Regions from separate parts of the Anaerosoma tenue genome, predicted to be linked through region 2. Evidence: riboswitches for the same ligand, from Rfam matches in the RefSeq annotation. Region 2 holds a riboswitch; the other holds the start of a gene.
The links. Region 2 has a riboswitch for molybdenum cofactor ahead of MSB02_RS09400 (substrate-binding domain-containing protein). Riboswitches for the same ligand answer to the same signal wherever they lie in the genome.
Positions count from the first base shown of each region.

Region 1: it holds a riboswitch for molybdenum cofactor, as region 2 does, so the genes downstream of both, MSB02_RS04815 (alanine/ornithine racemase family PLP-dependent enzyme) here and MSB02_RS09400 (substrate-binding domain-containing protein) in region 2, are expected to answer to the same signal.

Region 1 is NZ_JALNTY010000001.1:981,048-984,449, reverse strand. Features, by position in the region: gene MSB02_RS04820 (aldehyde ferredoxin oxidoreductase family protein) at 1-1,377, opposite strand, end outside; molybdenum cofactor riboswitch at 1,573-1,695, shown strand; gene MSB02_RS04815 (alanine/ornithine racemase family PLP-dependent enzyme) at 1,954-3,018, shown strand; gene MSB02_RS04810 (PQQ-dependent sugar dehydrogenase) at 3,058-3,402, opposite strand, start outside.
Region 2 is NZ_JALNTY010000003.1:339,900-343,301, forward strand. Features, by position in the region: gene MSB02_RS09390 (ABC transporter ATP-binding protein) at 1-387, opposite strand, end outside; gene MSB02_RS09395 (ABC transporter permease) at 377-1,111, opposite strand; gene MSB02_RS09400 (substrate-binding domain-containing protein) at 1,201-2,085, opposite strand; molybdenum cofactor riboswitch at 2,077-2,201, opposite strand; gene MSB02_RS09405 (selenium metabolism-associated LysR family transcriptional regulator) at 2,283-3,170, opposite strand; gene MSB02_RS09410 (Fur family transcriptional regulator) at 3,288-3,402, shown strand, end outside.

The sequences.
Region 1 (3,402 bases), on a different contig from region 2:
CGCGTACGGCCGCAGGTGGTCGGCGCCGCGTGGCGATACCGCGTGGCTGACGCCCTCGCCCTTGCTCGCTCGCACCCCGCAGCTCGCCAGCTCCACGCCCTTCACTTCGAAGGTGTAGTCGCCCGCATCGCCGCCGAGGGCAGCGGCCGCGCGCCTCGAGCCGTCGGCCAGCAGGTTGCCCAGCCCTTCTCGGCGCGCGATCTTCTCGAGCAGCGCGGGGAACACCTCGCCGTTGCCCCAGGTAAGGTCGAACCCGTCGGCGGTCTCAGTGTCGAGGATGCCTTTCTCGTACCACTCCATGGCGATCGCGATCACCTGTCCGGCCGCGATCGTGTCGAGTCCCAGGTCGTTGCAGAGGTGCCCCGCCTTCACCACCGCGTTGAGGTCGGTGCAGAAGCACTTGGCGCCGAACGCTCCGAGCGTCTCGTACTCGGGTCCGCCGCCGGTCTCACCGGCATACGGCCCGGTCTTGATCGTGGTCACGCGTCCGCAGGCCACAGGGCACGCGTAGCAGGCGTACGGCTTCACGTCGAGGTTCGCGTGGTACGCCTCATGGCCGAGTGTCTCGATCGACTCCGGGAAGGTCGTCCGCCTCCAGTTCTGCGTGGGCAGGATGCCGAGCGCGCTGATCGAGTCGTAGAAGCTCGGCGTGCCGTACGGTTTGAGCTCGTCCGCCACGAACTCCTCGGTGAGGAACTCCTCGCGGGCCTTCTTCGACGCCTCCTTCAGCGCATCCGGATCCGCTATCGGGAGCGGTTTGGTGCCACGTACCGCGAACGCCTTGAGCCCCTTGGCGCCCATGGCTGCTCCGCTTCCGCCCCTGCCGGCGGCCCGCTCGGTGTCCGTCATGATCGACGCGAACATCACACCGTTCTCGCCGGCGGGGCCGATCACCGCGAGCTGCCAACCCTTTCCGTGGAGGTCCTCGCGTATCGCGGCCTCGGTGTCCTGCACCCCCTTGCCCCAGAGGCCGATCGCGTTCCGCACCTCCACGGTGTCGTCATCGATCACCACGTAGACGGGGTTGTCGGCGGCCCCGGTGAACACGATGAGGTCGTACCCCGCCTTCTTGATCGCCGGCGACAGATGGCCACCCACATTGGACGCGCCGATCGCGCCGGAGGCGGGGGAGCGGAAGACGAAGCAGGTGCGTCCCGAGGAAGGAGCGGCGGTCCCGCTGAGGGGTCCTGCCGCCGCTATCAGCGGCTGCGAGGGTTCGAGAGGCAGGTCATCGAAGTCGACCAGCTCGGCGAACAGGCGCATCGCCACACCTTCACCGCCGATGTACTCGTCGAACCACTGTTCCGGCAGCTCACGGCGCGACACCTCGCCCGTGCCGAGGTCCACCATCAACGCTACACCCCAGTTGCCATCCATAGCTCCTCCTCCATGCCGCACAGCCGGTACGGTGCAGACGCCCGCATCCGCGCGGTGAGGCGCGGTGCGAGTGCTGTGCGGCGGTGGCCCGCGCCGGTGCGCGACAGCCTGCCTGAAGGAGTGCGCCGACCGGCCGGGGTCAGACGCCGCCATCACCATAGATACCCATGTTGACGGACGCTAAGGAGAGCATTAGAGTAAAGATGTCTCCGAGCGTTGCGACCTACAGGAAGCGAATCCCCATGGTCGCAAGGCCGATAGGGTCAGCAGGGAAACCGGCTGGCCTCCCGCTTGGAAAGGAGATCCAAGGGGCGCCTGGCGCTCCGGACTGCCTTTCCCGTAGCGGGGAAGGCTTCTTTCTTCCCCGACCGGGATCGTCGGCATCGCCCGGGAGACGAGGCGGCAAAGGTCGCACATGCGACCCACGCTACCCCTCTCCCCTGTGGCGGGAGGACGGCCGGGTCCTCACCGTCACGCCAAGGAGGCCCCGATGCCGCGGGGCCTCCTTTGCTTTGTCGTACCATGGTGATGCCGGCGGCGCACGCCCCGGTGAGTCCTATGCGCCGAGGAGCAGCCGTGAGCGCCAGAGCTTCCGTGACCGTGGACCTCGTCAAAGTGATCGCCAACACGCGCCGGGTGGTGGATGCGCTCGGGGGGCGTGACGTGTACGGCGTCACCAAGGTGACGTGTGGCGCTCCCGAGGTGGCGAGGGCCATGCTCGCCGGTGGCGCGGCCGGTATCGCCGATTCCCGGTTGGAGAACATCGCCCGGATGCGTGAGGCGGGCATCGATGCCGAGTTCTGGAGCTTGCGCGCTCCCACGCCTGTGGGAGTCGAAGAGGTGGTACGCCTTGCCGACGTGTCGCTCGAGAGCGAGATCGAGACCGTTCGGGCGCTCGACGTGGCGGCCCGCGTTCTCGGCGCCACGCACCGGATCATCGCGATGGTCGACCTCGGCGATCTGCGGGAGGGGATGATGCCGGCCGACCTGCCGGCGTTCCTGGAGGCGGCCGGGGAGCTCGCGAACATCGAGGTCCTGGGCGTCGGCACCAGCCTCACCTGTTACGGGGCGATCGTGCCGGACGCCGGGAACCTCGGCGAGCTGGTAGCGCTTACGCAGTCCGCAGAAGCGAGCCTCGGTAGGCGCCTTCATGTGAGCGGCGGCATGTCGAGCTCGCTCGATGCGCTGGTGGGAGGCATCCTGCCCGATCGGATCGACAGTCTGCGTATCGGCGAGTCCATCCTGCTCGGCGTCTCAACGGTCACCCGCGAGCCCATCCTCGACCTCCACACCGACGCTGTCACCGTGAGCGCGCCGGTGATCGAATGCCTCGTGAAGCCGAGCATGCCGCGCGGAACGACCGCGCAGGACGCGTTCGGAGGGCGTCCGGTCTTCCTCGACCGTGGCGACCGCCGCCGGGCGATCCTCGCGATGGGCCGCCAGGACACTGTGCCCGAGGGGCTCACGCCGGTCGATCCGCGCGTGGTCGTCCTCGGCGCGTCGAGCGACCATCTCGTGGTGGACGTGCACGATCTTCCCGAGCCTCCCGGCCTGGGTGAAGCGATCGAGTTCGTGCCCAACTATGCGGCGACGCTGGCCGCTTTCACGTCTCCGTACGTGGAGAAGCGCTTCGTCGGCTAGCGTGCGCGTGCGGGACGCCGGGAGCGGCCTCCGGTTCGCTCACTGAGCGACGACGTGGTGGATCGCGCCGTTGAAGTCCACGACGTAGATCTCCCCGTCATCGTCCTCGCCGAAGCTCGAGATCATCATGTCCGTGTCCAGAAGCAGCCGCGTCCGCACGCTGCCGTCGACCTCCTGCTGCAGCCCCCAGATGCGCCCCACCGAGAAGTCGCCGTACAGGTAGGTCCCCCGGAGCGCCGGCTGGCTCTCGCCGCGGTACACGTAGCCACCCGTGACCGAGGTGCCGGCGTCGCGATCGTACTCCACCACGGGCATCGTGAAGCCTTCCGGGGCGGGCGGCTCGGCATCGTGCGGATAGGGGTGGGTGCCCTCGAACACCTTCCA
Region 2 (3,402 bases):
TTCGAGTGCCGCCGCCACGCGCTCATCCCGTTGTTCGCGCGGAACCTTGCGGAGGGCCAGGCCGTAGGCGACGTTCTCGCCCACGGTCCCCTTGAAGAGGTACGGGTTCTGGAAGACGGCCGCCATCATCATGCGCGCGGACTTGTCGCCGGGCTCCACGGGCCGGCCGTCGAGCGTCACATGGCCGCGGGTCGGCTTCTCGAGCAGGCCGAGGATGCGGAGGAGCGTGGACTTGCCCGAGCCAGAGGGACCCAGGATGGCGTGTGTCTCACCGTTGCATAGCTCGAAGCGCTCGACCTCGAGCACGGTCCGCTTATGGTACCTGACCTCGATGTCCTCGCCCACGATGATGGGGGTGCGCGTGCACGCGGGGGTCCTAGCGCTCATAGCGCCCTCCCGAATGCTGGAGGGCGGTCAGCCCGTTGTTGATGACGAACGCGATGCCGATGAGGATGAACCCGAGCGCGAGCGCGATGCCGAAGTTGCCCTTGCGGCTCTCGAGAACGATGGCGGTGGTCATCACGCGCGTCTGCCCCTCGATGTTGCCGCCGACCATCATGACCGCCCCGACCTCGGAGATGATCCCGCCGAACCCCGCCACCACGGCGGCCATCACGCCCCGACGCGCCTCCTTCACCACGAGGGTCGCCTCCTGCCAGGCCGAAGCACCGAGCGAGCGGGCCTGGAGCCTGAGCTCCACGGGCACCGAGCCGATGGCCGCCGCGGTCACGCCGGTCACCAGCGGGGTGGAGATGACCACCTGCGCGAAGATCATCGCGGGCAGCGTGAAGAGCATGCGCGGAGCTATCGAGCCAGACAGGGACGTCCACAACTCGGAGACCGGACCGGTGCGCGAGAGCAGGATGTACACCGTCAGGCCGGCGACCACCGGAGGCAGGCCCATGCCCGTGTTGACGAGCACCTGCACCATCCGCCGCCCCACGAAACGTCTTGACCCGATCAAGTAGCCGAGCGGAACGCCGATCGCCATCGCTATCGCGATGGAGATGCCCGAGACCTGCAGCGACAGCCCGATGATCCCGTACAGCGTGAGATCGCCGCTGACGAGCATCTTGCCCGCCTCGACCACAGCCTCCCACAGGGTTTCCATGTGCGGCTCCTTTTCGAGGGGCGGGACAGCGCACGGGGCGCCGTCACATCAGCGACGACGCCCCGCCACGTGCAACTGACACAGGATACCTACTGTGCGTTCGGGAAGAAAAGCGGCTGCCCGAAGGTGTCCACGCCGTAGGTCTCGATCACGGCTTGGCCTTCGTCGCTCGTGATCCACTGGGCGAAGGCTTCCGCGCCCTCGGGGTTGGCGGCGCCCGTCACCGGGATCACGCCGTACTGGTTGAACAGCGAGTCGTCGCCCTCGACGAGGATCTCAAGCGCAAGCTCGTCCATCATGTTCAGGTAGGTCGCACGATCGGTCATCGTGTAGCCGGGGGTCTCCGACGCCATCACGAGAACGTCGCCCATGCCCTGGCCTGCCGAGAGGTACCAGTCGCCTGCGGGCTCGATCTCCGCGGCCGCCCACAGGTTCTTCTCGGCGGTGTGGGTGCCGGAATCATCGCCGCGGGACACGAAGGTGGCCTCGGCATCGGCGATCGCGGCGAGGGCCTCGGTCACGGGCAAGCCGGCGATGCCCGCGGGGTCATCCGCAGGACCGACGATGATGAAGTCGTTGTACATCACGTCCTCGCGATATTCGCCAAACCCGTTGGCCACGAGTTCTTCCTCGCGGGCCTTCGCGTGGACGAGCAGCACGTCGGCGTCCTTGTTCTCGCCCATCTCGAGCGCGGCGCCGGTGCCGACAGCGATGACCTCGACCTTGTACTCAGGATGCGCTTCCTCGAACGCCGGGATCAGCACGTCGAAGAGGCCTGAGTCCTGCGTGGAGGTGGTCGATGCGAGGACCAGGTCGCTCTGCTCGACCGGCTCTTCAGCAACTGGCTCCTCGGCCGCCGGTTCCTCGGCAGGCTCTTCTTCGGCGGCGCAGCCCGCAAGCGAGAACACGAGCGCGAACGCCAGGAAGACCACGCCGAAGCGCCAGATGGCCTTCCCCCTCAAGCGGTCCATCATCAGATGCTCCTTTCCAAATCCGGGAGGCGGAACCGTTTCCGGTACCGCCCTATGGGCCCCGCCTCCATGACGGATCCTCCGTCGAAGGCCTGCGGGGCTCGGAGGCTTCCGTCCTCACCTCATGAGGACACGGTAAGTGTGAGTTTAGCGTAACACGCCAGACACGCAACCCGGATGCCTCACGGGCGCACGCAGGGTCACATCGTTGCGCGCAGGTGATCCGCGAGCGCGTCGGCTGCGCGAGTGAGCGACCGTCGTGGGAGCACGAGGAAGAGGGGCCGCTCCACCGGGAAACCGGCGCCCGGCACGCGTGCCACCGTGCCGAGCTCAAGCGCCTTGGCCGCTACCTGACGGCTCACGATCCCCATACCCATGCCGCCCTCGACAGCGCTCACGATCGCCTCATTGGTGCCGAGCTCCATCACCACGTTCAGGTCACCCGGATCCACGCCTGCCCGACGCACGAGGTCCTCCGAGACCATCCGGGTACCGGACCCCGCTTCGCGGACGATGAACGGCTGCGCCGCCACCTCGGAGAACTTCGGCGTCTCTCTGTCGGCGAGTGGATGCTCAGGAGGACAGATGAGAAGCAGCTCATCCACGCCGAGCTGCTCGTAGTGCACGCGGGCGCCCGGGACCTCGGCGCCTGTCATGCCAAGATCCGCCTCCTCGGCCTCCACACGCTCGACCACATCGGCCGAGTCGTAGACACGGAGCGTGACGCCCACTTCCGGATAGAGCTTGAGGAATGCGCCGAGCACACGCGGCAACAGGTACTGGCCGGGCGTGGTGGACGCTGCCACGGTGACGCGGCCCGTGACGGTGTCGGAGAGCGTGTCGATGGCGTGACGGGCATCGTCGATCTGGTCGAGGATGCGTCGCGCATACGGCACGAGCGCCGCTCCGGCCTCGGTGAGATCGATCTTGCGATATCCGCGATCGAGCAGCATGGCCCCGATGTCCGACTCCAGCGCCTGGACCTGCATGGTCACCGCCGGCTGTGAGATGCCGAGCAGCCGCGCGGCCTCGGAGAACGAACGGTGATCCACCACCGCGATGAAGGTCTTGAGCTGGCTGACGTTCACTGGGGCCTCCCCGGTCGGGTACGCGCCTCCATGCTAGCGCAGCAGGGGGTAGCGGGGAACGACAGGAGTGTGCGAGACTCACCAAGTGAGAACGCTTCTCACTTGGTGAGGTGGAGAGTGGACGCTGATCATCAGCGGGACCCCAACCGGTGCACGCCAACGACGCTCTACGGTACCGCCCGCGTGAGCGCCCAGCGGGCCGTGATAGCACGCGTGGTGCGTGAGATGCGGA